DNA from 4 places in the Paenibacillus sp. R-74696 genome. Region 2 is predicted to be linked to each of the others. Evidence: riboswitches for the same ligand, from Rfam matches in the RefSeq annotation. Region 2 holds a riboswitch; each other region holds the start of a gene.
The links. A riboswitch is a leader RNA that binds a small molecule or an ion and turns the genes downstream of it on or off. The one in region 2 is predicted to bind cyclic di-GMP.

Region 1 (8,081 bases), on a different contig from region 2:
GGGGAAAATCCCTGAGAAAACCAAAGATACGGCGCGAATGCTTGTGAAAGCTGTAGTAGATGAGCTGGTGAAGCTGCTGGAAACCGATATTCGCCGCGCGGTGACGGGGGCACTCAACAAGAGACAGCATTCGCCGCTGCCATCCCTTAGCGGGCTGGACTGGAAGCGGACCATTCAGCGGAATTTGAAGCATTATGATACGGAGCGGCGGGTAATCATTCCTGAGAAATTTTATTATTTTGACAGGGCGCAGCGCAGCCGAGAATGGACGGTCATTATCGATATTGATCAGAGCGGCTCGATGGCCGATTCGATTATTTGGGCTTCGGTTATAGGCTCGATTTTTGCAAGCATTCCGGCTCTAAATACTAGAGTAGTGGTGTTTGATACCGAGGTTGTGGATTTGACTGAGCAATGTGCTAACGATCCCGTTGATATGCTGTTCGGCATTCAGCTTGGCGGCGGTACGGATATTCATAAGTCGGTCAAATATTGTGAGCAATTTATTGAAGAGCCGAAGAAAACGCTGTTCATTATCATCTCGGATCTGTATGAAGGCGGCAATCAGTCCGGGCTTATACGCCGAATGCGTGAAATGCGGGAATCGGGTGTGCGCACGATGTGCCTGTTGGCTTTGTCGGACAAAGGCCAGCCGTTCTATGACGAAGGACTTGCGAAACAGCTGTCCCGCGATGGCACGCCGTGTTTTGCCTGCACGCCCGCGTTGCTCCCTACCCTAGTGGAAGGCGCACTGAAGGGGCAGGATTTGTCGGAGCTGGCGAAGCGGATGGGGACTTTGTAAGAAAGCTTATTCTATTTGATGCTGAAAGATACGGAAGGGGGACTTCCGTGTCTTTTTTTGATTAGGGCGTGTCTGAAAACCCGTTCAGTATAGAAAATATATTTATTGCGCCAATTGCTCTAAATCCGGCTGGAGTTTATTACGCAGCACATAAAGCATGAGCGCCCCGACGAGGAAGGCAACAGCATCCGCTATAACGAGCGACCAGACAACACCATGGAAGCCATTCATGCGATTAGCGAGATACAAGACAGGGATGAGCGTCACACCTTGCACGATGGCCATTACGAAAGCCGCTTTTACTTGACCCGTCGCTTGGAAAATGCCCGTGAAGAGCGTTGTCGTCCCCGAAATGAACAAGGATAAAAATGTGACATGCAGAATATAGCTGCCTAACTCAATTAATTGCGAATCGTTCGTGAAGAAGCCAATCAAATGATCCGAAGTTAAATACACGATAACACCGAAGATCGTAGCCAAAGCAGCAACCATCTTAATCGTAAAGCTGATCGTTTTTTTCATCCGCAGCTTATTGGCCGTGAAGGAAAAGGCGATGAGTGGTACAACCCCTTCACATAGCCCCATCAGGATAACTTCAGGAAATTGCAGCAGTCGTGATGAAATGCCAAATCCAGCAACGGCTTGATTCCCATATTCAATAAGGTAGTGGTTGAAAATCAGTCCCATTGCACCTAGGAACATGCTCATAATAAATACGGGTGTGCCAATTTTGAAAATGTTACTCGTAATTTCTTTAGATGCTTTGAACCATTTCAACGATATGCTGAGGAACTTGCTTTTTCTCCCTATATAGATAGCGAAAAAGATACTTGCTGCTGCGTTGGAAATGACCGTTGCTGCTGCAACTCCCATCACATCCCCGTGTAATACAAAAATAACGATTGCATCAAGAATAATATTAACGATAACGCTTAGAATCATCCCAATCATGGAGGTCATTGCGGCCCCTTCGGAGCGGACAATGTTCTCCAAGGAGAAAAATAAGACGACAAACGGCGAACCAATGAGCATCATGGTGACATAGTCTTTTGTGAATGCGAAGGAGCTAGCCGTTGCCCCGAGCCCATGAACAATTTGGTCAATAAGTGGTAGTCCCACAATCATCAACAATAAACCGAGGACAAGACTTGTGTAGAAGGAGAAGGAGGATACATGCTTCACCACATCATAGCTTTTTTCACCTAATAATCTGGAGATGAATGTACCTGCGCCTATGCCAATTAGATTACCCAGCGCCATAAAAGCTGCGAACAATGGTAGGGTAAGCGCTAGCGCCGTTAGCATTTCGGTATTGTGCAGGGTGCCAAGGAAATATGCGTTAAGAATGGAGTAAATAACACTCATCGACATGCCGAGCATCATAGGAACGGCGAAATGAGCGATAGCTTTATAAATCGGTGCTTTTTCAAAATAATGGAGGTTTTCAGCATCCATGTGGGTCACCACTTTCTCATGTATGGTTTGTAGTTAATTACTTAGAGTTCTAACTATATAAGGATCATAACCCCTTCCCTTCATGCGTAGGAGGGGGTTACGAGAGTTGTGAAAATTACTATCTACGCTCAAAAGAGTTCGCTGTATCTTCATCGATATTGGCTTCGATGCGTGCAAGGAACCTGAACAGTAAGTTGGTTTCATCGTCGGTGAAGCCTTCCAGCAGCGTAAGTTCAAAATCTTCAAAATATTGATTGAATGAGCCAAGAAGCTCTTTCGCAGCTGGGGTTGCACGCAATAGGTTGCGGCGCTCATCCTTCGGATCAGACCTGCGAACAATAAGGCCTTTCTTCTCCAAATTGTTGACCAGACTGCTGATAGAGGAGCCTTTACGGTTAAAGGTGATTTCTAGATCCTTCTGGGAAAGTCCCCCTTCTTCATGTTCATTAATATACCGAATGGCATGCCCTTGCTCTACCGTTAGCCCGTACGCCTCTAACTTCTTATTGACGTTGAGCTTCATCATTAGTCCGATCATACGAAATTTATGCTGCAGGTTGCGGTCTTGCTGCATGCTTATCACCTTCTGTTAAAATGAATTAGAAATCTAATAGTTAGATGTCTAATTAAATATATCGTGATGGATTTCGGTTGTCAAATCGTTTTTATTATTTTTTAATTCATCGATTATGGTATGATAACGGTCACGAGTCAGAGCGACTAGAAGATAAGCTTCCAGACAAAAAGGAGATTAAAATCATGTCTAGCATTACAGCCAAACCATTTGATAAAGAAATGCAGAACGCACTCGGCGAGATTACGACGACCTACCATGCAAGCGAATTGAGCAAGAAGGACCCATCGGAGCTGCCGGAAAACATTTATGTGATTGAAGACAAAGAGACGATGGTTGGCTATGGCGTCATTTGGGAATATGCAAGCGGCAAGCAGCTCATCGAAAAAGCGGAAAAGGATTATTTTAGCGATGACGAAAAATATTTGGAAAAGGACTTTTATATCGACATTAAAAATAAAAAGGATTTTGTTTTTATAGAAGCGCTGGATGTGCTGAAGGAATATGAAGGCAAAGGGCAAGCGGCATCCTTTATCAACTGGCTTAAAGCGAAATATCCGAAACAGAGAATGTATGTGTACACACTGGATAAAACGCGCAACTTCTGGTTTAAGCAAGACTTTGAAGTGCTCGGCACAACAGCCTGGATGACCTATAACTAGCCGATGAACATTGAATTTGAAAATCAAACGATATCGTTTCATGTTCAATATGGCAATCGTGAAAAGAAAATATCGATTCAAATCGAGCCATCAGGCTTCATTACGGTAAAAGCGCCGAAAGCGGCAAGTGAAGAGGTCATTAAACGAGCTGTCGAGCGGCATGGGAAATGGATTTTGCAGCAAACGCAGCATCTTGCGGAGGCTACTAAAGCGCCGCAAACGAAGCAATACCAAGATACAGAGAAATTTCTCTACCTTGGCAAAGAGCATTTGCTGCATGAATTAATCAATACAGATGGCTTAACTGAGGAGGAGCTTCGGAAAAACCTCAAGAAGTTTTATTTTTCAAGCTGCAAAAAATTAATAGGGGAACGTCTGCCTATTTATCAGGCGCAGCTGAGGATAAAGCCCAAAACGGTTGAGATCGTAGAGTCCACGACGAAGTGGGGAAGCTGCAGCTCCAGCAAGCATTTAACCTTTAACTATCGTTTGGCGATGGCTCCAATTGATGTGATTGATTACGTCATTATCCATGAGCTTTGCCATCTGTTTCATATGAATCATGACCGATCCTTTTGGCGGCGCGTAGGCAGTCTTATGCCGGATTATAAAGAAAAAGAACAGTATTTGGCCAGGTATGGCGGCTTCATGACGCTCTAAAGCTTGGCAGTCAAAGAGAACGTCCTAATGGTTATCGAGTCCGCAGTGCCTGGGGTGCCCCAGCCCCAGCCCCCGACCTGGTTTCATCGTTACCCCTCTAATCTTACTTTTTCAAGCTCCTCTATATCCTTCAATTTCCCCGTTGATTGCAAAAAAAACCTTCATTGGCTCATCAGTACTGTATTTTTTGGATAAAAATGTAAGTTTTAAAGAGTTCTAATAAATAATTAATGTGTAACTATAAAAGTTCAGTGTCATTTTACCGATATTCTTTTCTGTAAAGGCGAACTCGCTGAAAGGTGGGGACGCAGAGCTTCGGATCTAATGAGCTAAGCGCGATGCTAGCCGGGTCGCCGAATAAGGAAGGGGTACGTGTACGCAAATCCAGTCTATTCGGCCCGGATTTTTTTCGTATTCAAAAATTTATGAGGGAAAATGAGTGATTACCATGAAACTAACCATCAAAAGCAGCCTGATTACCACTCTATTAATGACAGTATCGCTAAGCTGTGTGTCTTTCCTTGGCTATGATAAGGCCAAAACGACATTGGAGGCAAACTTTAAGAAGCAGGCGGAGCAGCAGCTGACTGTTGTTCAGAACTACATCGATATTTGGATTCAGGGCACACAGGCCAAATACGAGGCATTAAGTCAGTCCGATGACGTGAGGAACAGAGATATTCCTGAAATTCTCGCTTATAGCAACCGAATGACGGAGATCACTGATAACCCGGACGAATTTGCATTTATTGCCCCTGACGGCACGCTTTATTTGCCGGGAGCAACGGTTAGTGTAAAGGATTACCCGCATTTTCAAAGGGCGATCAACGGTGAGACCGTCACCATTGATCCGGTAGGCTCAAAGTCTCCCGGGGTGGAGGGAACTCCAATTGTGCTTACAGCTACTCCTGTAAGGGACGACCAAGGAAATATTGTTGGAGTCGGCAATGGAGGTCAGCCTATTCAGGACTTGATTGATCTCATCTCCAAAGTGAAATTGGGACAAAGCGGTCATGCGATTGTTTATACAAAGGATGGCACGGTTGTGGCCAGTGAAAAACCCGAAGAGACCCTACAGAAAAATATGGCCGATTACGAGAATGAGACGCTAAATAAAATTGTAACGAACAGCACGAATGGCGACGCGGGTTTGGCTGAAGCCGTCATTAACGGCTCGGAGCATATGATCGTTTATGGGAAATCTGGCATGATGGATTGGGGCATAGCGATTTTGGTTCCCAAAAGTGAAGCCTATGCTGAAGCCAACGCCTTGTTGCGGTTTTCGATTTTTGTAACAATCGTGTGCCTTCTGGTTTCCGCAGCAATCATCTATACGGTCATGCGCAAAACGTTAAAGCCGCTTTCCGTCATGAACGAAAAGCTGCAAGGGCTCTCCGCCAGCGAAGGCGACTTGTCCTCCAGGCTGACATTTGAAACGAAGGATGAAATCGGCGAGCTTTCCAGAAGTTTTAACGGGATGCTTGAAAATCTGCAAGGGCTGATCATTTCTATTTTGGATAAGGGACAGATTGTTGCCAGCTCATCGTCGCATCTATTGGGCAATCTGGATCAAATATCATCTACCGTTCAGCAAACCACTACCAATATTCAGCAAGCAAATGTCGGATTGCAGGGCCAAATGATGGGATATGAAAGGAATTTGGGGTTAATTGGTGAAATTGGTGAAGGGGTATATGGCATTTTGAATACATCCAATCAAACCTCCGGCATAGCCGCAGAGGCTTCCCAAGGAGCAAAAACAGGCAATGAAGCCGTTGGTGGCTTGGCCAATCAGATGGACTCCATCCAACAGACGGTTAAAGAAGCCGCAGCAGTCATTAAGCAATTGGGCGAGCGTTCGGAGGAGATTGGCGACATTACGTCCGTCATTACATCAATTGCTTCCCAAACAAACATTCTGGCGCTCAACGCTTCAATCGAGGCTGTCAGAGCGGGAGTTCATGGAAAAGGGTTTGCGGTAGTGGCGGAAGAAATTCGCAAGCTTGCGGAGAAATCTACAGAATCCTCCAATCAGATTGCGAATCTCATTCATCAGGTACAAGCTGACACTACCCATGCAGTGGGGACAATGGACAAAGGCACAGGTGAGGTTGCGCTTGGTTTGGAGCAAGTGGGGAAGGTTGGCGTTTTATTCCAGACGCTAGTGACGACAACGACGGACGTATCCATTCATATGGAGAGGATTGCCGCCGCCGCCGACCGGTTAAATGCAAATACGGAGCGTGTGGAATCCGAGATTAAAGAAAGTGTGCAAATCGGCAAAAACTCATCCCAAAGCTTTGAGACGATTGCCGCAATGTCGGAAGAGCAGCTTGCCTCCATTATGGAAATAAACAGCTCTGTGGAACAACTGACACGCACAGCGGATGAGCTAAAAACGATGCTTAACCGGTTTAATGTTTAGTTGAATTACAACGAGGCTATGTCCAAAGCTGACATCCTGTCGCTAAGGCACGGCCTTTTTTTTGCCACTGGAAAGCTAACGATCGTTAGCTTTCCAGTGGCAGGGATGCAGCGTGGTGGCATTGTTGATTAATAAGCGAAATTTTGAGAATGCGGACACGGGGATAGGTTCGGTTTAGCGGGTACAGCGGCTTCATGACGCTCTAATTTAGTAGGAGACAAGCACGCCATATTGTTTGAAAAAGCCGATAATCGCAGCTGCGTCCATCCGCGAATCCGGCAGCTCTTCTGGATAATAAACGCCGGGAGCGAGCGGTTCGTTGTCAGGCCTTAGCAGCAATTTCTCGGCTTGGACAGCCGCTCCGAGGGCGGTAAGGTGAGTCTGGCCGAGCGGGTCCGAAATGGCGATTCGCCGCTCGACCGAGCGGCCATTATGGTCATTTCCCTTAAGGTGAATAAGCACATGATGGGCGCTGCCGGTACCTGGATTGTAGAGCAGGCGCTGCCTGAACGATCGGAACCTTTTCCCGCTGATCATTTTCCATATCCCGCTGTTAACGAGTCCCACGAGCAAAGAGGTGGTTGCCTTGCTGTCGAAGGTGATGCGGAAGCTGGCAGTGTCAATATGGCCGGCCTTAAGCAGTGTCACATGATCGGGAGTGTCGAGTCGATAGCATTTTGCCTCATAGCCATTGGGAAATTGGACCTTTACCGGATCGGTCATCGGATGTACTAGGCGGCTTTTTCCCGCTTCCGTAATATGAAATGGGATCGTCATCCGATCCATGTAGGCGGTAGAATCTGGGCCCGCTTTATCCTGCAGGGAGTATAGAGCATGGATATCGACAGCTACGTTCTTGAGGGCATCGGCATGCATCATAGCGAATAGAGAAGCTGTTCCCGCCATCCAGCCGGAAGACAGCACGACAGGAGCATGGAGCTCTACCTTTCTCAATTTAGCAGCAGCCTGCTCGAATAACTCCGTCCAGCGCGTCACGTCAATGAATGGGATTTTTCTTCTCACGGCAGCTAGAAGCAGCTTATCCTGCAAATCGTTGACAGCGCTAATGATGAGCGAGATATGCTCGCCTGTATGCTGCAGCGGATCTTCCGCATTCGTATCTACAACCGCAGTATGTACTCGTTCAGACTCAAAGGCGGCGGCTTTCCCCGGCGACCTTCCTCCCAAAATAATTTCCAAATCCGCATGCCGATCAAGTAAAATGTGGGCGATCTGTCTGCCAACTTCGCCATATCCTCCAACAATAAGAACCTTGTTTTTATACATAAAGTAGACCTCCGATTAAATGTTTATACGTTTAAGTTTTTCGACATATAGCCGTTTGAAAAAGGAATGTCAGCATGCTAGCCTGGATATTGGCACTAGCATTGGCATTCCTCTTCCACGAATTGGACAAGCTGTTTCATCAGCGCAATAGCGTCATTGAATTCAAGCCGGTAGTACATTTCAGTTCCTTTTTTCTGAACGGTAAGCAGCCCTGCC
Region 2 (8,081 bases):
TGCTGCAGGGACGGACACTGACAGCTTATCCGGAGCTGGAGCAGGAAGTGCTGGCAGCTGGGGGACATTTTCGTAATGAGGAAGTCGTGGTAGATCGCAATTTGATTACTTCCCGTACACCGGAGGACGAGCCTGCTTTTATTCAGGCAACGATTGAACAGCTGGGCGTCAACGCCTGGTAGACTCTCTAGCAGAACAGCTGGATTGTCCATTCTATCCATTATCACTGCGAGTTTTGCCTTTGGGCAAAACCCTAATCGCAGATCGTAAGAGCAGCAAGCGTTTAGCCTACTTGAGGTTTAGCAGATGCTGCTCTTTTTACTATGCAAATTTCCCTGAATTTGTAACGACTATTCAAGCCAAATGATTGCGGCAACTATTTAACTGGATTATAATTGTTGTCAGCATGGCAGAGTTTGTGAACGAGTGGTTATTTCGTATATTAAAGGAGTAAAGCATGAAGGTTATCCTTGTAGATGATGAATGCCTTGCTTTGGATTACTTGGAGCGACAACTCGTGAAATTAAATAACGTAGAGGTTTTGGGGAAATATGAGGATCCGATGACCGGGAAAGAGCGGATTTTGCGCGATCTGCCGGATGTCGTATTTTTGGATATTAATTTGCCTGAAGTGAGTGGCATTGCGCTTGCTGAACAGCTGCTTGAGGTTAGGCCGGAGCTGAATATCGTATTTGTAACCGCTTATGATGAATATGCAGTGAAAGCATTTGAGCTGAATGCACTGGATTATGTCGTCAAACCGATTCATCCTGAGCGCTTATTGAAAACGATGGAACGGATTCAGAAGCGGCTGGACTCGTCTGCGAAGGATAAAGAGCAGGCTCTACAGCCAGTGAAAAATGCGAATGAGGAGCAGCATCTGGTTTTGCAGCTATTGGGGCAGTTCAGTGTGGAGTTTTCCGGGAAAAAGGATGCAGCCATAAGGTGGCGCACAACGAAGGCGCAGGAGTTGTTTCTGTATTTGCTCCAGCATCGCGAACAGCTTGTAAGAAAATCGATATTAATCGATTTGCTATGGCCCGATAATGGGACGGAAAAAATATATGCCCAGCTGTATACGACGGTGTACCACATTAGGAAAACGCTAGATCAGTTTGGAAAGTGTTTTCACATTGCCAATACAACAGAAGGATACATATTGACGCTGAATCAGGTTGTGCTCGATGTAGAGGAATGGGAGCGGGGCATTGCCGCCGCACCGCCGCTAGCGGCTGCAACGCTTGCGGAATACGAAGAGGCTATGAATCTTTATAGAGGCGATTATTTAAAGGATTATGATTATTGGTGGGCGGAGAGCGAGCGCCAGCGGCTGAAACGGTTATGGCTGAATACTTCCTATCGATTGGAAGAATGGCATGTCGAGCATGGTCAGTTGGATAAAGCGATTGCCGGATATATTCGGATTATCGAGGAGCATGCGCAAGCGGAAGAGGCTTATTTTGCCTTAATGCAGCTGTATGCGTCCAAAGGAAATCATCTTATGGTTAATCAGCAGTACAATGTTTTAACCGCCGCGCTGATAGAAGAATTGAACGAGCAGCCAAGCGCGTACATTACAGAATGGTATAAAGAGTGGAAAAGCAGTGTTAGCGCGTTGTAGGGGCTATTTTGTAAATTTTCCGAGATTAAACAGGGATTTTGTCGAGAAATTGTAGAGTTGCCTTATTTATAATGGAGGAGCAGGTGAAAATGAAGACGGACAAGCTTTACGGGCTTCATTTTCAAAAAATAGCATGTTCAAAGGAATGGTTGAAGAAGATGATGATAACCGAGAAACGGCAAATAAACGTCATTCGCCATTTTCGCTATCCTGAGCTGGCTTGCTGTATAAGCGAGGGAGCCCAGCACCTACGACAGCTGAATTTAAATCAAATGACCGATTACACGATCGTTCGAGGCTTTTATACCCATCATCGAGGTCATTTTATTGGAATTACAGCTACTTCTGAGGGGCCTTTGTTTTTCTATGACAAGCAATATTTTCAGCTTTCGGAAGGGAAATTTATGATTGCTCTGGAGCATGACGACAAGCGAAACACGTTCTCTTTTTGGTGGGATGGGGTAGAAATATGTCGCCTGAACTATCAGCGGCAGCTTTATCAGTACAATGAGGGAATCGTGGATGACGGTATTCGTGATTTTTTTGCTTGGCTTTATTTGTCGACAGGACCGAGAAAGTTTTGGAGATTCCAAAAATTTTACACGGTCAAAAGCAGCTAAACGCTGGTTCGGGTATCAGAATTTTATCAGCCGAAAAAGGATTGATAAAACGCATGATGGAGCTGAAGTGGGATGGGCGCTGAACATTTGAAAGAGTTTCAAAGCTTGAAGCATGAGGATGAAATGCGGTATATGCTCCTGCTAAGGGATGTAAAGGGCATGCTTAAAGAGCGGAAAGAAGAACCTTTTATGAAACGGTTAAAGCGGAGATGGATGAAGAGAGGCCATAAAATACAAGCCTCAGCCTGGAAATAAAAAAGGTTTAACGTATTGTTTGTTGCAAATAATGGGTATATACTAGAGATAATCATAGTTTAATATAAGGTAGTTCTTCTACCTAACACCACTTACAAAACTTTACACGATAACGGCAAACCTGTCGAAAGGCAGGGACGCAAAGCTAAAGGGCCTTCTCTATTATTTAGATGGCAGCCTAGCCACCGAAGGGAGTTTTTTTTATGCGCAAAAGTTTAACGGTTATGATTTTGCTTGCATTGATACTGTCCGTGTTCCCGCAAGCAACTGCTCAAGTGGCAGCAGCTGGGACAAGCTGGCTCGATGAATCCAATGTGGATAAAGGAAGCATCGGTATTCGTTATGAGGTCAAGTCGGGCGTAGATACAAGGCTGGTTGTAGCCAAAGACGGCAAAAATTATACGTATGCGCTCCGGGCAAACCAGACAGAAGAGTGGTTCGCGCTTCAACTGGGCAATGGAGACTATACGATTACATTATTGGAGAACGTCAGTGGAACCAATAAATATAGAGCAGTTCAAACAGGCAAAGTTACCTTGAATTTGAGTGACAGCAGCCTCGTTTACTTAAACTCCATTCAAAATATCGATTGGAGCAGCAACAGCAAAGCGGTCAAGAAAGCATTGGAGCTGACTAAGGGTAAAAAGACGGATACCGAGAAGGTAACGGCAATTTACAAATATATTGTGGCGAATATTTCTTATGATCATCAGCTTGCAGCTAAGGTGACCAACGATTATTTGCCTCAAATCGATCGTACGTTTAGTTCGCAGAAAGACATTTGCTACGGTTATGCTGCATTAATGGCGGGCATGCTTCGCAGCTTGGACATTCCGGCCAAGATGGTGACGGGCAAAGCGTCCGATGTATCGAACTATCATGCTTGGAATGAAGTATATTTGGACGGCAAATGGATCACGATCGATACGACGCTTGATGCTGGCATGAAGAACAGCAAGAAAGCGGGCAAAATGATTAAAGACAGCTCGCGTTATACAGCTGCTAAAGTCTATTAAACGGATCTAAGCATATATAAATCAATAGGCACGTACAGAAGCTTCGTCTATCCTTCAAGGGATGGACGGAGCTTTTTTTGCTGTTATTTAGGCTGTCGAATGAAGGGGATGCTTGTAAAGTTTTTGTACAGTTGGGCTAGATATAATTTTCTTATTTGAATGTAAGGAGGGAGAGGATGGAGAAAGACTTGGCTTTCGTGAGGTAATCACAACAATAGAACAACTAGACAAGATAGAGAAAAAGAGAGGATTGATAAGATGCCCGCAAGTAGACAGAGAGCGATCAGGCAAAAGATTTCCTGGATCATGCTGCTCGTTTTGCTGCTGCAAGCCGCATTCCAGCCATTCGCAGCTCCAATACAGGCAGCAGGTCCGATTACAGGACTGACTTTTACAAAGACAGCTAGTGTGAGCACCGTTAATGTAGGCGATACCTTCAAGTATACCATCTTGTATCAGGCGGATGGCGCGACTCATGTTGGTAAGAACGTAACGATTGTTGATACCGTACCGGCACAATTTGAAATTGTGGATGGCTGGGAGGATGGAGGCTGGGATACGAAAAACGGCCAAACGCTAACCGTTAATGCACATCCACTGCCTTCCGGTACTTCGGTAAAGCTGGAAATTCCCGTGAAAGCGAAGCCGACTGGCTCAAGCTCGGTTGTGCCTACGACGAATACAGCGACGATTACACTCGTTGATTCGGCAGAAAGCACGACGGCATCGGCGCCTGTTTCAATTAATGCGGATCCGAATCCGGTTGCAACACCAACGCCTACAGCAACACCGACGGCGACACCTACTGCCTCAACCTATGACAAATGGTGGGCTTACAAAAGCCAAGACACTGGATTTGGCGGCGGAGTTCCAATTATTGGCGGAGCGGTTGAGTATACGGTAGGCATTAAAGGCGAAGCGGGCAATACGAATCCTGGCAGCTTGAAATATGCGACGTTAGTCGATACGCTGCCGCCAGATGCCGTATATGTGAGCTCAACAGAAAGTGGCGTCTATGATTCAACGGCTCGTACGATCACTTGGTCGAACATTGAGCTGGCTTCTGGACAATCTTTCGAAGCGAAGGTATCGGTCACTTACCCTGATGATTTAGGGTATGGTCATCCGACAGGAACACCGCTGGAGCGCAAAAACAACGTTGAAATTTTGAGCGGCTATACGCTCGAGGGAGACGGGGCGGTCACTGATCCTGACGCTGATGTGACAACTAAATTCGGAGAGCCGGTATCTGGCGTTTCCGGTTTAACCAAGTCGCGCGTTTACCAATATCGCTGGCATGGCCAAACCCAGAAGTTCAACATCGGCGGCATCAGCAATACAGGGACGAATGTAAATACGTCTTTATCGAACCTGGTACTGACAGATGTTCTGCCTGCGGAAATGGACTACAGCAGCATTAAAATGCCAAATGTTTTCACATCCCAGCTTCGTTATAAAACTAGCGATGGCGTGACTGAAACTTGGCATGCGTATAGCGGCAGTCTTGCGCCTAACGGCACAATTGCAGTGAGCACGACAGCTGGTACGAACCGCATTGTGCTGAATGCTGGCGAATATTTGGCTGCACTGGAGTGGTCGTTCAGCACTTTGGCTCCAGGCGGTACAATTGGCGGCATTGAAGTTACAGGAACAGTTAGAGACTTTGCTAACGGTACGAATGCTCCTGTCGTTCACGGCGATCAAGTAACGAATCAAGTGTCTCTGGATTATCAGGCACTGAGTGTTACCATTCCGGGTCAATGGGATAACAAGCCTCAAAAAACGGCTCAAGCAGATTTCAACATCAACAATGAGAAGCCATGGCTTGTTGCAAATAAAGCGATTGGAACGGGAAATTTCCGTCCACTCAGTACGGTGCCGTTCACTTTAACGGTTCGCAATGATATTAAAGCAACGGGACCTTATGTTAATCCAGTTGTCTATGATTTATTGCCAACAAGCTTTGATTATTACCTCAATCCTAAAATAGCCGATCCTGCTGCGGCGCTGGCAGCCTCGTTTACGTTTACGGGCACGCCTGCTGGAGCAAGTGCTCCACAGCTAGAGCTTGTTGATAAAAACTGGAACGGTACTGGACGGACTCTTGTCAAATGGTCATGGTCCGACGGCACCTCTTTTGCTCCAGGCACAAGCTTTGAAATCAGCTATAAAGGCGAGGTTCGTGCGGGTACGCCTCAAGGTACAACCTACACGAACGATATGTATATTACAACAAGCGATCCTAATACAGAGTTCTGGCATACAGGGGACTCCGCACAGGATAAGCCGCAAAATCTGCCAGCATGGCAAACACGCAACAATACGATTAAAGATACAGTCATTGGCTTTGATCCAACAGCGGGAACGGATGAATTTTTTGTTCATGCCTCTGCGAATGTAACGGTACGCAAAGCGTCGCTCGTACAGTCGACAAAATGGAATCAAGGCGATCTGGAGCCAATTTTCCGGGCATCAGATGATGCTACGTATGACGGAATACCGGCTCTTCCCGTACAGCCATTCGATTATGATGGCGATATTGAATACACTGAGTATCCGCGTTACAGCGTAACGTATGAAGGCGGAACAGCAGATTATCGTTTGGCGGTACGCAATAGCGGGAATACGAGACTTGGCGTCATTGATGTGCTGGATATTTTGCCGCATGTAGGCGATAATGCGCTGCGCGTCAACAGTGGTTCGCCTTATGAAGCAAGGGGCACGCAGTGGCAGCCTAACCTGGCGGAAGTACTTTCTTCCGGCAATAAAACCTTTACATCTTCCGCGGCAGCGGGAAGCAGAACGGTGAACTACACGCTGTCCACCTATTACAGCAAGTCGGTTAATCAGGAGCAGGTTGTCAATTTCACGAATGTGAATGACAGCAAGCAAGGCTGGATCGAACAAGGCAATTATCAGAAGGATGATTTGACAGACATCAAGTCGCTATACTTCCAGCTGTCGAACATTGTAGGCAGTGATGGATCAGCTGGACTTGCGCCAGGCGACTATATCGTATTGGATTGGAAAATGGATGCCCCTGTGGGAGCACCGACCAATGAAGTAGCTTGGAACTCTTTTGCGATTCAAGCAACTGAAATCGGTGCAGGCAATGATGAAGGCAGCAAAATGCTTCCAACAGCGCCTAACAAGGTCGGCTTCCTGATTCATCCGAACAACGAGCATGTACCGCTTGGCGAAATTGGAAATTTTGTCTGGTTCGACAGCAACCGCGATGGCACGCAGGATGAAGAATATCCGGGCGATAGCGGTCAAGGTGCAGGTATTAACGGTATTACCGTAAATCTATACAAAGCGGGTGAAACGACGCCGTTCAAGTCAAGCAAGACGGGCTATCATTACAACGGAAGTCCAGGTTATTATTTGTTCCAGGGACTTGAGGCAGGCAATTATTTCGTAGAGTTTGTGCTGCCGGATCGCTACATGCCAACGACTGCAAATGTGAATGGAGCAGATCCGAGCCATACGAATGACAATGACTCCAATCTGGTAACGAAAGGCGCTACTGTAGACGGTTATACGCCATATCGTACGGATACGATCAGCTTAGGTACAGCTGGTAAAATTCCGACAATCGATTTGGGACTAATCGAAACAGCATCACCTACGGGCGACTCATACCCTTCCATCACATTCGAGAAAGAAATAACGAGTGTGACACAAGGCTCCTCCACGATTGCTCCTTCTCAGGAGTATGTAGTGGTAGGAAACGATGTGCATTATAAGCTTTCTTTGAAAAATACCTCTTCTGTTACTTTGCATAATTTTAAAATTTCAGATGCGCTTGATAGACTGCAAGCCGGCTTTGAGTTTACTAAGCTGACGTATAATGGCGAGGAAATTGCCTTGAATAGCGGCAGCCATAACAGACCAGACATTATTGGTCAACTGGTAAGCACCGGCACGAATCCGTCTATCATCATTAAAAATCTGGCAGCAGGAGCGGGACTGACGCTTGAGGGCGTATACCGTGTTACGGATGCAGATTTGGATTTGACAGATTTGGATAATGTAGCAACTGTATATTACAATGAATCCCCTGATCCAATTAAGGATGAGGCTAGCATTCCGACAGCAGGGCTCAAGATTGAGAAAAAGGGCAGTGCAGTCGCTGTTTCCGATACAGCAGCAGGAAGCTGGATTAACTACACGGTTAAAGTAACCAATACAGGCAAGCGCGATTTAACGAATGTTGTGATTACCGATACAAAAGTATCTGGCATACCAAGCATTCCATCACTGAAATCTGGGGAATCAAAGGAATTTACGTATTCATACCAGGTAACGTCAGTAGATACAGCAGCGGTTTCCATTATCAATGTGGCTATAGCGGTTTCGAATGAAACGCCGCCAGTGACGACTGAGCATGAAATACCTGTCGTTTCGGATGAGCGTGGCTCCATCGGTAACTATGTATGGCTTGACCGTAATGAAGATGGGCTGCAAGATGCAGCGGAAACAGGCATTAATGGCATTATCGTTAAGCTTTATGACGATGCAAACCATGTATTGGCTGAGACCATTACGCATGATGAAAATGGCAAACCA
Region 3 (8,081 bases), on a different contig from region 2:
GCGATAATTAATGGACGTTTTGTTCTGATAAATGCCTTTCGGCGTCACCTCAAAGGGGATAGCCTTGCGGAAGATGGTTTCCTGAAGGGCTGCGAGGAATAGCGTTGGCGTCATGGCCGTCTCGTAAACGTTGTTCCAAAACACATTGAGCTTCTTATTCGTTAAGTAAGGCACTACAGTAATCGAGAACAAGAAATAAGGCAGCCAGAAGATAAGCAGCTGTTGCAAGCTTGTTTCAAGAATAGCCACGCCAAAGGTCAAGAAGAGCATAGGTGACAGTATGTACATAAAGCGTGTAACGCCAAAGTACCAGTAAAGCAGGTTGGAGAAATAAAGCAGCCGCTGCATCAACGATAAGCCCTTTGCCTCAAGCGGATTGGACATCCTCGTCGTTTGTATCGTGCCCCTAGCCCAGCGGGCCCGCTGTTTAATTTGATCGGATATGGACTCAGACGTTAGGCCTAGTGCCAGCACCTCATTCAAGCAATAAGAATCAAACCCATTGGATTGAAGCTTCATCCCCGTAGCCAAATCCTCCGTGATCGTGCCAATAACGAAACCGCCAATATGATCAATAGCGCTGCGCCGAAAAATACAGTTGCTGCCCACATAAATAACAGCATTAAAACGGTCTCTTCCCGACTGAACAAGCCGCATAAACATATCCTGCTCGTTCGGAATATTACGCCCTTGGTAGTAGTTGTATTGGAAAATATCTTCATTGTAAAAAACTTGGGGCGTTTGTACGTAAGCAAGCTTTTCATTTTTTGCAAAAAAACCTACCGTTCGCTGTAAAAAATCCGGTTTTGGCATCATGTCTGCATCCAACGTGAGGAGCAAATCGCCCTTCATTTTCGTCAGCGCATGATTCAAATTACCCGCTTTAGCATGCTCGTTTCCGGGACGATCGAGATAATGAACGCCTAAGCCTTCGGCTACTTCTCTCATTTCCGCTCGTTTTCCGTCATCACATACCCAAATATTTAATAAATGCTCCGGATAATTCAAATTTTTACAGGCAAGGATGGTTTTTCTAACCAAGGATGGCGGTTCATTGTAGGTAGCGATTGTAACATCCACAGAATAAAGGTTGTCAGGTAATGGCGCAGGCTTTCTTTCAGTGGGTTTTAGCAGAAGAATGTGGAATAAAACGGATTGAAAAATAGAAATGATTTCAAAAAATAATAACAAAGATCCAAAAATTAATGACCAGCCAGATGGGAGTGTTTGTACAAGTCTCCATACTAGATACACGATCATGATAGCAATGGATACCGTTGTTAATATGTACCTAGCTTTTGTTTTCAAATAACCCCAATCCTTTGCGCTCTATTTATTCGCCATAATTCCATTCCTTTTCTGACTAATCTACAACATGGATTGACTATACTGTCTATTCTCGCTGTCGATATTTGTTAAATTGGCCGGAAATATGATATTTTTGGCGGCTAAGGCTCAAATTCAAAGTTATCTTATCACAATCCTTGCCCCTTTAAAAGTTAATTTTTATTCTTAACATCTTAATCTTCTATGCAAATGTGTAGAAAAAAAGCGAAAAAACTCTAATTTTACGCGGTTTACGCGAAATTAGAGTTTTTTCAGAATACCTATTTGGTACTATATCAACTAGTGATTTAAAGAAGAGGTTAGGCCTAGGCCTTTACTACCGCCCAAATCTATTAAAGTGTTTTTTGCAGCGTTTGGTAAGCGCTCAGGCTATCAGCCGACGAATCGATATGCCAGTCCAGTTCTTTGTTTTCATTGAACCAGATCAAACCTTTGATTTGGCTGTACGCTGGCGATTGCACTTGGTTCATAGCGTCAATAACCCATTCTTTTTTGCTGCCGCCGCTTTCGGTTGTGCCTGTTTCAGCGATGATGATTGGCTTGCTCGACATGCTTGTCAGCGCTTGGTAAGAAGCATAGAATACATCGTTAAACGTTCTCCACGAGCTCCACGATTCTTTCGTTCCAAAATTGTAGCCATCGATCGAAAGCATGTCCACATAGGCATCGCCTGGGTACATAGCTGTAAACGAAGCGTTTTTGCCAACATTTTCAGCGTTTACGTTGTACATGAATTTGATGTTTGTTGCGCCTTGCTCCTTGAAAATGGTAACGACACGTTGGAATGCCGCTTTGTAGGTTTCGTTCGTGTTCACTGTGCTGTCGCCAACGCCCCAGCCGTACCAGTTGCCGTTGCCTTCGTGGAAAAGGCGCAGCCAGATTTCAGGGTTTTTATTAGCCGCCTGCCAGTTCATCAATTGTTTAGCTGTTTGTTTCAGGTAAGCGTCTACTACGCCTCTATTGATATCAGCAGTCGAATATTCTTTGTAATTTTTATTTTTAAATTCAAGGGTAAGTAGGTTAATCGAACCATTACTATTTACATAGTCCATAAAACCCTTCCACTCATTGATCCCTTGATTCGAATTGACAAAAGTATGTACAACATCTTGGTGTCCACCGATCAGTTGCTCGTAGGCAGCAATGTTGTTCAAGCTTTGGTTCGGCCAAGTGCCGATCCATGCTCCATTGTAAAAGTTCGTTTGTGCGCTAACAGGGAGTGCCCAGAGTAATGTCGAAGCGAGCATAAGGAGTGTAAGTGCGAATTTTGTCTTTTTCATTGTAAGTTCCTCCCCCGAGCGAATGATGGTACGTGGTCCGAAGAACACGCCACACCTTCATCAGGCAAAGGAGGCTATGTTGGGCTTCGGCAGCTGGCGAGCATATTCCCGTAGGAATGAAGCCCCTATAGCTTTGCGCACATCAGGTTTCCCTGAGTTTGCCTTTTCGTGTTTGAAGCAATAAAAAAAGATAGTCCCTGCTCCCGAAAGAACAAAGTCTACCTTGATTAATAAAGGAAGAAGCGATGTTGAATTCGGCAGCTGGCGAGCATATTCCGTTAGGAATGAAGCCCCTGTAGCTTTGCGCACATCAGGTTTCCCTGAGTTTGCCTTTTCGTTAAACGTAATAGGTATAAAGTATGAGCTAATGTAATATGGTGTTATTGTACACCTTGATCGCAAATTTCGTCAAATTATTTTTTCATAAATTATACAACGAAAAAATATCCATTAAAGTAGCAGATCGCGTACACAATATGAAGCAGGAAAAACATCATGAAATAAAACATTTGCAGCGGCTTATTATTTTTCAGCACATCCGCAAAATAAATATAGAAGGGGAACGCGACCATGACATAGCGTGGAATGCTTTGCAAAAATTCGGCGCTGGCGAACGGAATGAGCATAAGCAGCAGACCATATGCAAAAAACAGCCATTCATGTGCATTACGGCGAATATCTTTCCAGCGCATAATAAGAAAGGCAGCAAAAATGACGAGGACGGCATTAGCAATGATAAAGGCAAGCAGGCCATTTTCCCAGCCACCATTTCCTGAGAAATAAGGTTTTTGGATAAAATGAATGTAGTTTGAAAATGGAGCAACCGTCTTGCGATACCAGTTGATGCTTTGCTCCGTAATCGGAGCCAGCAAATCGCCCGTGAGCCATTTCATATACAATAGATAACCAGCCAGCGGCAGTGCTGAAATAACAGCATAACCTAAATATTTTGCGTCCTTCCACTTGAAACGGTACAGCCTGTGTTCAATCAACAGCGTCCCCACAACGAAAAACAAGTTGACGAAGCCCAGATTGCGCGTCACAGCGGACAAGCCCCCGAACAGAAACGCGAGAAAATATCGCTTTTGCATCGCATAATATACGGTTATAAGCGACAGCATGAGGAACAGGCTCTCGGTATAAGGCACGGCATAGAAGATGGCGGTCGGAAAAACAAGCAGCAGCAGCACCGCAACTTGGGCGTGCTCCTGTTTCAGCCCTCTTTTCAAACAAATGCCATAAAAATATAAGAGCGATACGAGCAAAAACAAATTCGATAAAACCGATCCCACGACCGTCGAATCATATTTAGAAATAGACTCCACCAGGAAGACTAACAAAGGGTATAAAGGGAAAAACACCCAATTTGCACTAGGATGCGGTTCATTGATGTTATACGTATCGTAGCCATTTTCGGCAATACCCAAATACCATACGCTGTCAAATTTCCTTAAATCCTCAAAGCTCGGCTTCTTCAGCTGTGAAATATCCGTCTGGATCGAGAGCTGGCTCGATGTGAAATCATGCCCCTGTACGACCGTATAGTCTGGCGGTACTTGATAGTTCGGAAACAGATTCATGCCGAGAAAGCCTGCAAAATAAAGCAATATTCTCGTGATGACAAACAAGGAAAGCAGGAAGATCAAAACTTGTGTGTTCGATTTTGCTTTAAGCAGCAGCGATTCCATTCGTCACCTCGTCTCTTGTAATTGCTGCGTTTTCGTTTTCGGCTCCGCCAATGCAACGTTATGCAGCTCTGTTTCAACGAAGTATTTCGGCCTTTTCTTCGTTTCAATGTAAATTTTGCCGATATATTCGCCAATTAGTCCAATGCATAGCAGCTGAATGCCGCCAATGAACCAAATCGAAAGAATCATCGAGCTCCAGCCGGATACCGTGTTGCCCTGCAAATGCCGTACGAATACATAAAGGGCGAACAAAAGGCTCATGACCGACATGAAAAAGCCGACAACCGATACTGCGCGGATAGGAGAAACGCTGAAGGAGGTAATGCCTTCCCATGCGAAGATGAGCATTTTTTTCAGCGGATATTTCGATTCGCCAGCAGTTCGCTCCAGACGATCATAATACACGCTGTCGGATTTGAAGCCGATGGTAGGAATGATGCCGCGCAGGAACAGATTGACCTCCTGGTACTCCTCCAGCTTATCAACGACCTTCCTGCTCATCATCCGGTAATCCGCATGATTGTAAACGACGTTGACGCCAAGCTTAATCATTAATTTGTAGAAAAATTGCGCGCTGAACTTTTTGAACATCGTATCGGTCGTCCGCTTGTTGCGTACGCCGTACACGACCTCGTAGCCCTGCTTGTACTTCTCAATAAACTCGTCGATCACCTTAATATCGTCCTGCAAATCGGCATCGATGGAAATTATGCAATCCGCATATTCCTTCGCCGTCAACAAGCCCGCCAGCAGTGCCCGCTGATGCCCAACGTTACGAGAAAGTTTCAGCCCGCTCACAAAACGGTTGCTCCGGTGGAAGGAATCAATAAGCGACCACGTTTTATCGCGGCTGCCATCATCTACAAGCAGCATTTTGCTCTGCTCGGATACCTTTCTTTCCTTCACCAGCCGTTCCAGCAGCAGGGACATTTGTCTTACCGTTTCCGGCAGCGCTTCTTCCTCGTTATAGCAGGGCATGACAATCGATACAATAGGCAAATCGGACTCATCGCCTCTCATGACTTTTCCCTCGCTCTCTATGATGTTGTCCATTTTCGACAATTAGTATAATAGCATACCTTGGTTAAAGCAAGGTGAAACGGCTGTCGCCATCCTCTGGCGGCACAGCGCGTTTCAGTCCGAGAAATGTAGAGAATGGATGGATAATCATATCCTTTCCTATATTTCACGGTGAAACGGCTGTCGCCGTCCTCTAGCGGCACAGCGCGTTTAAACCGTATTATGCTCCATTTCTTTGAAAAAAAAGCCCTTGCGGCACGAGTAGCTGTCTGCTACCGCTGCCGCAAAGACTGATCTTTGTCTGCATGGGTAATATTACATTTGTTGTGGAGCCGAAACACCTACGAGGCAAAGCGCATTTGCAATGACGGTGCGAATAGCACCAAGCAGCGCAAGGCGTGCTTGAGTCTGTGCCGCGTCTTCGGTAATAACGCGTTCTGCTCTGTAATAGCTGTGGAACTGGGAGGCCAGTTCATATACATAGCGAACGATGCGGTGCGGCGCATACTGCTCCGCTGCTTCCGCCACTTCCTGCGGCAGCTCTCCGAGCTTGCGCAGCAGGTCATATTCGGCTTCCGACGTCAGCTTGCTGAGGTCGATCTGCTCAAGCGGCAGCAGCGCAAGGCTTTGCTCCTGTGCCTGACGGAAAATGCTGCAAATCCGCGCATGCGCATATTGCACATAAAACACCGGATTCTCGTTGGATGTCGAAATCGCGAGATCCATATCAAAATCCAGATGCGAGTCCATGCTGCGCATCGTGAAGAAATAACGAATGGCGTCTACGCCTACCTCATCCATCAAATCCTGCATCGTTACCGCTTTGCCGGTACGCTTGGACATTTTCACCTTTTCGCCGTCCTGGAACAGGCTGACCATCTGGGCAATCAATACGACCAGCTTGCCTGAATCGTTGCCAAGCGCCTCCATCGCCGCTTTAACGCGCGGAATGTAGCCGTGGTGGTCTGCACCCCAGATATTGATCATCCGGTCGTAGCCGCGGCTGTACTTGTCCATATGGTATGCGATGTCGGGCGTCAAATAGGTGTAGGAGCCGTCATTTTTGACGAGCACGCGATTTTTATCATCGCCGAAAGGCATCGTATCGAGCCAGGTTGCGCCTTCTTCCTCGTATACATGACCCTTTTCCTTGAGCACTTCCAGCGCCTGCTCAACCTTGCCGTTCTTGTAAAGCGACGTTTCGCTGTACCAAATATCGAAGCCGACGCGGAAGCGATTAAGATCATGCTTGATCTTGTCCAGCTCGCGCTCCAGGCCGAAGCTGCGGAAAAACTCCAGACGGTCCTCCGTGCTGAGGCTCAGCAGACGATCGCCTTCCTGCTCAGCAAGCAGCCCTCCGAAACCAATAATATCCGCGCCGTGGTAGCCGTCCTCCGGCATCTCCGCTTCCTTGCCCAGCGCCTGCTGGTAGCGCGCTTCAATCGACTTTGCCAGATTGTTCACCTGATTACCGGCGTCGTTAATATAATATTCGCGGGTCACTTCATAGCCCGCATATTCAAGCACGTTGCACAGCGCATCGCCAACCGCCGCACCGCGTGCATGTCCAAGATGAAGGCTGCCCGTTGGGTTAGCGCTGACGAACTCCATCTCCACGCGCTTGCCTGCGCCGATTTGCGTACGCCCGTAGTTGTCCCCGCCTGAGACAACCTCGCCAACAACACTGTACAAATAGCTTTTGTCCATACGGAAGTTAATGAAGCCTGGCCCCGCAATTTCAGCCGATTGGATCGATGCTTTCGCATAGTCGAGATTCGCGATAATCGTTTCGGCGATCATCCGCGGATTTTTCTTCGCCAGCTTAGTCAGCTGCATCGCTGCGTTGGTCGCCAAATCGCCATGTTCTTTATCCTTAGGCACCTCCAGCACGAATGCCGGAAGCTCCTCCCGTGCTGCGAGCCCGCCCGCTACTGCCGCATCGGCAATAGCCGCTTTTACCTGCTCATACAATCGTTCTAATACATTTCCACTCATCGTTACTGTTCCCCCTGAATATGCAGCCGAATATGAAATCGGCCAGATAAATGCTCGTCGATCCACAAATCATACTTCCATTCTATTGTAAAAGGAGGCTCCGCCAGCTCTCCCGCAGCAGCGCCCTCCGCCTGAAGCGCGAGCTGCCCCGTCTCCGTCTCCATTTGAAAAGACGTAAATGGGGACCGATAGCGTCCAGCCCGCTTGCCGCCAATAGCGAAAAGCTGCTCCGAATCTACCGCTCCCCGGCGCGTAATAAGCAGCTCGCCTTGGCGATAGCGAATAAGCGACCTGATTGGCTCCGAATTCGCTTCGCCTTCGACCGTTTCCTCATAGCGGATATAAAGCGAGCGGTCCTTGCGAAACAGTTCTCCGCGGTGCTCACCCACCTGAACAGCGCCATCCTGCCTGCTTTCCAGCTTAATGCTGACGTTCATTCTTTCTGACATGCTCGTGCTCCTGTATTTTCAGTCTTAACGTATGCTTCTACTATATACACGTATCCCTGCAATTTCAACGCTTAAGGGCGATTACTGTTTTTCCAAAAAAGGAATAATGCCGCGCCACGCTTCGATCCGGTCCTCAAGGTTTCGCATTTTCTGCGTCGGAATCGGGCTCGTTGACGGCATCTTGAGCAGCGCGAGCGAGTCAAACGCCGGATGCTCGCGAAAATATTTTCGAAACGTATCGTACGCCTTCGTTCCATTAAATGCAAAGCAGCGCAGCCCCGGATATTGCGCCAGCAGCGCTG
Region 4 (8,081 bases), on a different contig from region 2:
GGCATGAATTTCCGCACCATCATATTGGTACCTTGAATTAAACCAGTTCCCAGCTCTATTTCTGGCGTCATGCCACTAAGATCTAGAACCTCTACTTCAGAAGGCTGATAAGTTACTGTAATCGTTCTTTGTGTTACACCCTGCTTCTTGGGAGCAGCAACGACTACATTGAACTTATTGTCTTTGCCTGGGTTAACAATAATTTCAGGGATTGTATTTTTCTCTACTTTTTCAGACCATTCGCTAGAGCTGCTCCCCGAATGGGATCTAACCCGATAAACATGCCGTGTATTGGTTTTCAGCCCCTGATGTACATAGCTGACCCCTGAAATACCTTCAATAAGTGTCCCATCAACTTCAAGATCATAGCTTGCCGCTCCTGTTACCGAAGTCCACTCGACGGTAATTTGATTTGTCTTTGCTACCGTAGAAATAATTTCCGGTACCCCAGCTGAGCTTATAGCTGTAACCGCTTGACTCCATTCTCCTAGAGCGCTGCTCGATTTTGCTCTCACCCGGTACACATGCTTTGATCCCGGAGTAAGCTGTGCGTGTACATATCGGGTCAAATTTCCGTTATCTACGACTCTTCCATCTACTTCAACGTCATAACCATTTGCACCGACAACACTTTCCCACTCTATGGAAATACTCGTGCTTGCCGAGAGAACTTTATGAATAACGGGAATACCCAGTCCCGTGCTTGCTCTAACCGTATCGCTCCAATCACCGGTCAAATCATTATTTTTCGCTCTTACGCGGTAAACATGGAGCGAATTAGGTGCCAGCCCTGCATGTGTATAGCTAGTCCCATTTGAAACCTCTACTAGCACGCCATCAACAGCGATTTCATAGCTAGTAGCTCCACTGACACTATCCCAGGAAATCGTAATCGCATCATTTGTTGATGCCGCCTTAACATTTTGCACCTTGCCAAGTGATGTTGCTTGTGTAATGATCTCGCTCCAAGGGCCATTCCCCCCTGCATTTCTAGCTCTAATCCGGTAAGTATGCTCCGTAAACGGCAGCAAATCCTTATGAACATACGTTAAATTCAAGCCATTATTTACAATCAGCCCGTCCACTTCGATATCATAGCCAACTGCTCCAATTACTTGATCCCAGGTTACAGTAATAGCTGTGCCCGTAGCTGTAGTGCGTATATTCGAAGGTACTCCCGAAAGTGTTGTACGTGTAATGGAATGGCTCCATTGTCCAATGATGCCATTATTTTTGGCGCGTACCCGGTACGTATGCTCGCCGCTCTGTTCTAAATTTGAGTGCAAATAACTTGTACTGAGGCCATTATCTAAAACATTTCCATCCACCTCGATGTCGTAGCCAGTTGCCCCAGAAACCTCATCCCACTCTACTGATATACTGGAGGTGCCAGCTACTGCATGCAGATTTTTCGGGACGGAAGGCAATGTAGCCGCCGTAACTTTCTCGCTCCAATTACTTGCTCCATTGCTATTTTTCGAACGAATTCGGTACGTATGCGATGTGTTAGGCTCTAACTGGTCATGCAAATATTCCGTTCCCGTTATATTGCTTTTAACTGCGCCATCCACCTCAAGATCATAGAAATCCGCACCAGAAATAGAATCCCAAGTAATATGAATCGATTTATCCGTTGCTGTTGTATTCAGTACACCAGAGGTTCCAGGAAGCGTAGATTTCACAAGTATCGGGCTCCATTGCCCCGGACCGCTTGTATTCACCGCTCTTATTCGGTAGGTTCGCTGAATGTTTGAATTCAGATTTTCTTCAAAATAGTGATTCACGTTGCCAATGTTAACGACCGTATTGTAGGTTTCCACCTCATAGCCAGTAGCGCCTCTCACATTTTCCCAAGTCAAGGTTACGGAATCGCTTGTCGATTGCAGCTTAATATCCTCGGGTACGTCCGGCAAAGTCCAAACCTCCGATACAGAAGACCATTCGCCCTTCAAATCGCCGCTCGTCGCTCTGACTCTGTAATAATGCACCGTGCCGGATGGCAGTGGTTCATGAATAAATTCATTATGAATGCCCATTGGATAAATGCTGCCGTCTGTTTCAACCTCATACCCATCTGCATTGAATGCTGTAGTCCAACCGACCTTCACCGCATTTTCAGATGGAATAGTCTGAATGGCGGGAGTTGCAAACGGAGATAGCTGACTAGCTGGTACAACCTCTTTCGCTCCAGAAGCGCTTTGCCATGATAAAATAGCCTTTGGCGAACCATTACGGCTAACATATTCCATTTGAATGTCAATCTTTTGACCAGCTTCTAGTGCAATAGAGCCAGTAAATAATTTATTCCCTTGGGCTGCCCACTCATCGATAATTAGAGTTCCATTCACATATAATTTGACTCCGCCATTAACATCAGCCTCAAACGTATAGTTCTCTGCATAATAAGGCTGGATTTGTCCGGTCCATCTGACAGAAAACCGTCCATCATTTAGACCTGTTGAAGAAACGGGAGCCTTGCCTTGCAAAGCAGGTTGCTCTAGCACCGTCGTTTTTTCACCATCCAAATTTTCCTCTGTAAAATATTCCGCCTTTAACCCTGCTGCCAAATACTTCAGCTTCGTTGCCCCTTCAGTACCAACTCCGATATTAATAATCGGTTTCTGATTAGCTGTAATGCCGCCTCCGATCGCAACGATGCCTCCGGTCTCAATATTCAAGTGATTGTTGACATGCATATCGCCTTGAATAAATAAATCTCCGCGTTTCACAGAAATATTGGCTTGCTGATTATTGGAAACCAGGCTGCCAACAACCATTTCCTCATCAATATTCATAGTTACATTTGTATTGATATGAAGACTTCCGGGCACAATGACTCTTCCCGCTTGTACATTAAGCAGGCCACTATTATAAGTAAGGCTTCCAGCTATGAAATGGTCCGCAATCGAAACGTTAGAATTATTATTCAAGTGCAAGGAACCTTTGACCCATAAATTCCCTCCCATTGTCCGAGTGGAATCATTCGGTTTTTTAATATCTATAGTCAGCTCGGTGTTCGCATTCATGCTTCCATTGACGACCAACGTTCCATAAACCGTAATGGTCAGCTTATTGTTCGTATTAATCCCCTCTGCAATGACATAAACCGGTTTCGTAGGCGAGCCTAATGTCAATGAGGAATCTAAATTTAAATGGCTCACCGTTACAGCGACCATATCACTGCTGCTGTTATTGATTGCTGCCTCCAGACCTGATGCACTGCAATTATTGCAGGAGATAAATGACGGGTTGGATGCCGCCAGACTGCTTTCGAGCGAAGCCATTTCTGCATTCATATACCGGCTAATTTCCGGATTCAAATCGCCTACCCGAATAAAGGGCAGCGCATTATGCTCATTATTTTGATTGCCAGAAATAATAATTTTATTGCCCTGCAGCTTGTTTTGCTCCGCTGGATTTCCAATTTGCGGCTTTGGAATCGTTTGAATAATAGGCTCTAGAGATTTAATCTCGATATACTGAATAGCGGTTGTATCTTCGCTGCTGCCTGCATGGAGCGTCAGTTTCCCGTCAGCAATGACAACCCCCTTCTGGAAAGTCACTTGTCCGCCAGCTGGCAGCTCCGTATTCTCCCAAAAAGTGTTGCCCTCTACATTAAGCGTATTATTGCTTTCATATACAGAGTTTCCAACACTGACCTTCACGTTATACCTGCCATTCGGCAGCTCAATCTCCCATTCGCCGCCTTCTTGCACTTGAATAGAAGAGTTTTGAAGCGGAGCATCGTAGGTGCTTCCCGTAACCGTAGACTGCGTATGATCCATATTCCAACCATAGAAGTATCCATTATGTGGACCATACTCATTCCCATGGTCGGCCAAATAGCCATCTGCTGCTAAAGCATCAGCTGCTTTAAACTGAATATTAACGCCTCGAAATGCCGTGGCAGCCTTCGTAGAATCGCTCCAGATCGAAGGCAAGAACAATTGAATGATTAATGACAAGCACAATACTCTTATTACACCTTGCTTAATCTGACTAAAATACATTTGAATATCCTCCTCTATTAAGAAAAACGGCTGTCGCCACCCTCTGGCGGCAAATAAAAAAGACCCATTTACTTTTGGCGGCCCGGCTGTCATACGGCAACCATAATGATGGTTTTCCGTGAAGACCCGTGGCTTTGCGTCCCTGTCTTTCGATCAGGTTTGCCTTTTTCAATTTCAATGGGCTTGTTGATTTTCAAACCAACCTTTGAACTAATAGTTCTTTGTACTTAGTATATCGGTTGGATATTTGAAATTTTATACTACATAAGTCATGAAAATAAATATTTTTATTTATCAAATCATCCCTCATTAATAATCCCCCCAGTTAATCCTATTTGAACTCACAATAATCTTCCTTTTCATCTGTTATCTATATCCTAAGTTTTACTATCAACAAAAAAATGCCCAACCCGCAAATCCACAGGCTGGACATATACCATCATATTTAAGTTCACTTCAATATTAATTTAGGTAAAATGATTCAGGCAAAATGACCTATTTCAACCCAAATGCCTGCTCCAGTTCCGTAATCCTCGACTGCTCCATATGCACAATAGCGCCAATGTTTTTCGCTGAAATGGTTGCTTTCGCACTGTATTCGGCTACCTCCAGACGGTCGAAGGCGTTCAGCAGGCTTTGCCCGGTGACGATGACGCAGTCATTTTCGGCAATGACGATGGGCGTGTTCTCCTGAAAAAGCTGTGCCGCCTCCTGCGGCTTTGTATACAAATCTCCATATGGGAGCTTAGGAATATTCCGCAGCAAAATATAGCTTTCCGGAATCGTCCGCGAATCCAGCAGCTCCTCCGTCACCGCAAACGCCATAATATTGGGCGGATGGGCAATAATAACCGAGTTCACATGCGGCTGCGTCTCATAAATATGCTGGTGAAACTGCACCGAGCGGCTAGGCACCTTGCCCGCCTCTTTCTTCCCGTCGTCGATGCGTACGAGATCCGCTGGCACCACATATTTACGGTCCTGATCATACGGCGTAATAATGAAGGAATTTTCACCGACCCGATGGGAAAAGGTCCCCTGTGTGCTCGTAAACAGCCGCTGATCGTAAGAACGCTTAATGAGCTTGCACATCTCCCGACGTGCTTCCTTCTCCTCACTGCTGTAAAAGTCCGGTACGAACGCCTCCAGCAGCACCTCCCTCGTATCCGCCAGCTGTTCGGCCGCCTGCGTTACTGGCGTCCCAATCCGATTTGCCTGAATCTCCATCCGCGCGCAATATTCCAGCGTCTCGAATCTTTGAAAGGCTTCAAATAAATCGCGGCCGCCTACTACGACGCCGTGATTTTCCAGCATAATTGTGTTCAGCCCTTCGCTGAATACATCCGCTATATTTTCACCCAGCTCCGCGCTTCCCGGCAAGCCGTATTTCGCCATACCCACCTCGCCGCAGATCAAATAGTCATTTGGCAGCAGACGGACATTTGGCACTTTACGCACCATGCTGAACGCCACAAGCGCCGGTGGATGTGCATGAACAACCGCCCGAATATCCGGCCTTCTGCGATAAATCATCTGATGAAACGGGTATTCGCTCGATGGCCGATGATTGCCCGCAATCGTACCGTCCGCCTTGACACAAACGATGTCCTGACGCGTCAGCTCCCCCTTGTCGATCCCAGCAGGCGTAATCCAAAGATCGCCATTATCGTCCAAAATCGATAAATTGCCGCCTGAAGTCGTCGTCATGCCATAACCGTAAATGCGCTCCATCATCATAACCAGCTGATCGGAAGGATGTAATAACGTAAATTCCATTTGCGTGTCCCCCTTTTTTTGCATTCACCATCTTTGTTTATATTGTATTACTTTTGTTTGTTTTTGAAAGTGACTTTTCTTACATATCAAAAAAGAATGCCTCAGGCTCATAGATAGCCCCGAAGCATTCCCACACTTTTCAATCTAAAATCACGAAAAATGATCATGATATTTGGAAATTTCATTGCTTATTTTGCCTGTCCTCAATCGGAGTAACGCCAAAAAACATTTTATAGGCTTGAGTGAAATGCGAGAAATTGGAATACCCCACCTTGGCTGCAACCATGCTGATTGGAAGTGTTGTGTTCCGCAGCAGCGTTTTCGCCGTATTCATTTTCTCCGTTGTAATGAAGCTCTTCAAGGAAATATTCATTACACTTTTAAAAAGCCTTGAAACATAGTTTGGTGTCAGATGAACAGCTTCTGCAATATCCGTCCTTCTGATATCATTTTCTATGTTGCAACGAATAAATTGGATAATGATATCTACCTGTCGCTGCGCTTCCTGCTTGGAGACGGATATACTCTGAAAATATTCCATCACATATTTAATCAGATTTTCCATGTCTGCGACACTGGAATAAGAATGAAGCGACTTCTCAAGCCATTCGCTGCCTTCAAAAATATCATTGACCGAAATATTCATATATCCCGCCATATGAGAAATCAGCTGCATAAAATTCTGGTAAAATCGCTTTAAGCGTTTCGCATTTAAATCGCTTTCCTTAGACATTAGCTTAAGATAGAGCAAAACTTCATTTAAAATCAGATCTGGCGAGCCTTTGCTGAGAAACTGATTCCACATTTGTATATCTTCAGCATTTTTTTCGATTTGATGGATCATTTTATCTTGATTCAGCATAAATACATCATCAAGACCCGCCACATTGTCTTCCTTCATTTTTTTAAGCTCATGAAATCTCTTGCCCAGCATGGCAATAGAATGGGAAGAACCGGAGTAACAAGCAATTTTGCATTTAAAATATTTTTGCATAAATTCCCTTAAGGTATCCAATTGCTTTTTAAGAATCCAAGGACTGACTAATACGTTGTCATTGGAATATATAATACTTAAAAAACAGTGGTCTTCCAATGAAATGAGCAGTACCTGCTGGTCATATGCGTCAAAGTGCTCCGTAATAATATTCGACAAGGCATAAGAAAGCGTCGACGCATCCCATACTCCGTAGGAACCCCCATTGCTTTGCATATCAATTAAAGATAAATACACCTGGCTGCTTTCGTTGATTTGTACATTAAAGCTCTTCATATCTGCCAAAAAGCTTTCGAGGCTTGTAGCCTTTTCGGAAAACCATTCTTTAAGCAGCGCCTGCAATATACGTTCACTGTTATTGAAAAGCAGCTTCCCGTAAGAGGAGTATTTTTCGCTCTCCCGTTTGCCCTTTACTTTTTGTATGGCCTGAACAATGGAAAGCTCAATATCTTCATATTTAGCAGGTTGGAGAATATAGTCCTGCCCTCCTAGCTGTACAGCTTCTTTCGCATATTGAAAGTTGGCGTGTGAGGTCAAGAATAAACATGCGACTTCATATTGTTTCTCCTGCACCCACCTTAATAAGTCAAGACCGCTTTCTCCTGGCATTTCAATATCGCTAAGCATAATGTCGACAATCTGACTTTTTAAAATATTTTTTGCTTCAAAGGCATTGTAAGCCTTCAGCACCTGTTTGACGCCAATCCTATCCCAATCGATGCCGGAGTAAATGCCATCCACGATATGTGTCTGATCGTCAACGATAAGCACAATCATCTAAACCACCTCATCATACTTGGATTGGGATATGGAATCGGAGTATGGAATGAATATATCTACACATGCGCCATTCGAATTAGAGAATAATAGAATGGCCTCTCCCTTGTATTGAAAGAGCAAGCGCTGCTTTACATTACTGATTCCTACATGCTGCGAGTCTGTTTCGCTGAGTTCTGAATTCAAGCGAGCTAGCTCCTCTTCCGAGAATCCCTTGCCATTGTCCAAAATAGTGATGTTGACATAGTTCATCGAATCACTTCTCAGATGTCTTGCCTTTACATGTATGATCAAGGGCTTATCCTGGTACATGCCGAATTTCATGGAATTTTCTACAAAAGTCAATATCGTAATGGGGGGTATCGGAAAATCATTTAACTCATTATCCACTTCTACCGAAAAATGAATGGATATGAATTGCGTCATCCGTTGCAATTTCACATACGTTTCCGTGTTATAAATTTCATCTGACAAGGAAACAAAGTACGGAGATTCCTGAAACATATGACGCAAGTAGCCTGAAA

Region 1: another riboswitch for cyclic di-GMP. It lies ahead of ACSR9A_RS01375 (methyl-accepting chemotaxis protein); the one in region 2 lies ahead of ACSR9A_RS19105 (transglutaminase-like domain-containing protein).
Region 3: another riboswitch for cyclic di-GMP. It lies ahead of ACSR9A_RS18065 (glycoside hydrolase family 26 protein); the one in region 2 lies ahead of ACSR9A_RS19105 (transglutaminase-like domain-containing protein).
Region 4: another riboswitch for cyclic di-GMP. It lies ahead of ACSR9A_RS25825 (fibronectin type III domain-containing protein); the one in region 2 lies ahead of ACSR9A_RS19105 (transglutaminase-like domain-containing protein).

Annotation. Positions count from the first base shown of each region.
Region 1 is NZ_JBPULM010000008.1:56,530-64,610, reverse strand. It holds gene ACSR9A_RS01400 (VWA domain-containing protein) at 1-802, shown strand, start outside; gene ACSR9A_RS01395 (MATE family efflux transporter) at 905-2,257, opposite strand; gene ACSR9A_RS01390 (MarR family winged helix-turn-helix transcriptional regulator) at 2,376-2,831, opposite strand; gene ACSR9A_RS01385 (GNAT family N-acetyltransferase) at 3,017-3,493, shown strand; gene ACSR9A_RS01380 (M48 family metallopeptidase) at 3,497-4,153, shown strand; cyclic di-GMP riboswitch class I at 4,426-4,511, shown strand; gene ACSR9A_RS01375 (methyl-accepting chemotaxis protein) at 4,602-6,578, shown strand; gene ACSR9A_RS01370 (saccharopine dehydrogenase NADP-binding domain-containing protein) at 6,786-7,865, opposite strand; gene ACSR9A_RS01365 (ArsR/SmtB family transcription factor) at 7,961-8,081, opposite strand, start outside.
Region 2 is NZ_JBPULM010000039.1:63,322-71,402, reverse strand. It holds gene ACSR9A_RS19120 (DJ-1/PfpI/YhbO family deglycase/protease) at 1-182, shown strand, start outside; gene ACSR9A_RS19115 (response regulator) at 458-1,621, shown strand; gene ACSR9A_RS19110 (hypothetical protein) at 1,711-2,241, shown strand; cyclic di-GMP riboswitch class I at 2,601-2,686, shown strand; gene ACSR9A_RS19105 (transglutaminase-like domain-containing protein) at 2,700-3,512, shown strand; gene ACSR9A_RS19100 (SdrD B-like domain-containing protein) at 3,771-8,081, shown strand, end outside.
Region 3 is NZ_JBPULM010000037.1:120,758-128,838, reverse strand. It holds gene ACSR9A_RS18070 (glycosyltransferase) at 1-1,260, opposite strand, end outside; gene ACSR9A_RS18065 (glycoside hydrolase family 26 protein) at 1,680-2,627, opposite strand; cyclic di-GMP riboswitch class I at 2,713-2,800, opposite strand; cyclic di-GMP riboswitch class I at 2,881-2,968, opposite strand; gene ACSR9A_RS18060 (mannosyltransferase family protein) at 3,056-4,315, opposite strand; gene ACSR9A_RS18055 (glycosyltransferase family 2 protein) at 4,319-5,335, opposite strand; gene argS (arginine--tRNA ligase) at 5,651-7,330, opposite strand; gene ACSR9A_RS18045 (YwiB family protein) at 7,333-7,779, opposite strand; gene ACSR9A_RS18040 (DNA-deoxyinosine glycosylase) at 7,861-8,081, opposite strand, start outside.
Region 4 is NZ_JBPULM010000046.1:292,487-300,567, forward strand. It holds gene ACSR9A_RS25825 (fibronectin type III domain-containing protein) at 1-4,010, opposite strand, end outside; cyclic di-GMP riboswitch class I at 4,084-4,184, opposite strand; gene ACSR9A_RS25830 (class II aldolase/adducin family protein) at 4,506-5,786, opposite strand; gene ACSR9A_RS25835 (response regulator transcription factor) at 5,968-7,557, opposite strand; gene ACSR9A_RS25840 (sensor histidine kinase) at 7,558-8,081, opposite strand, start outside.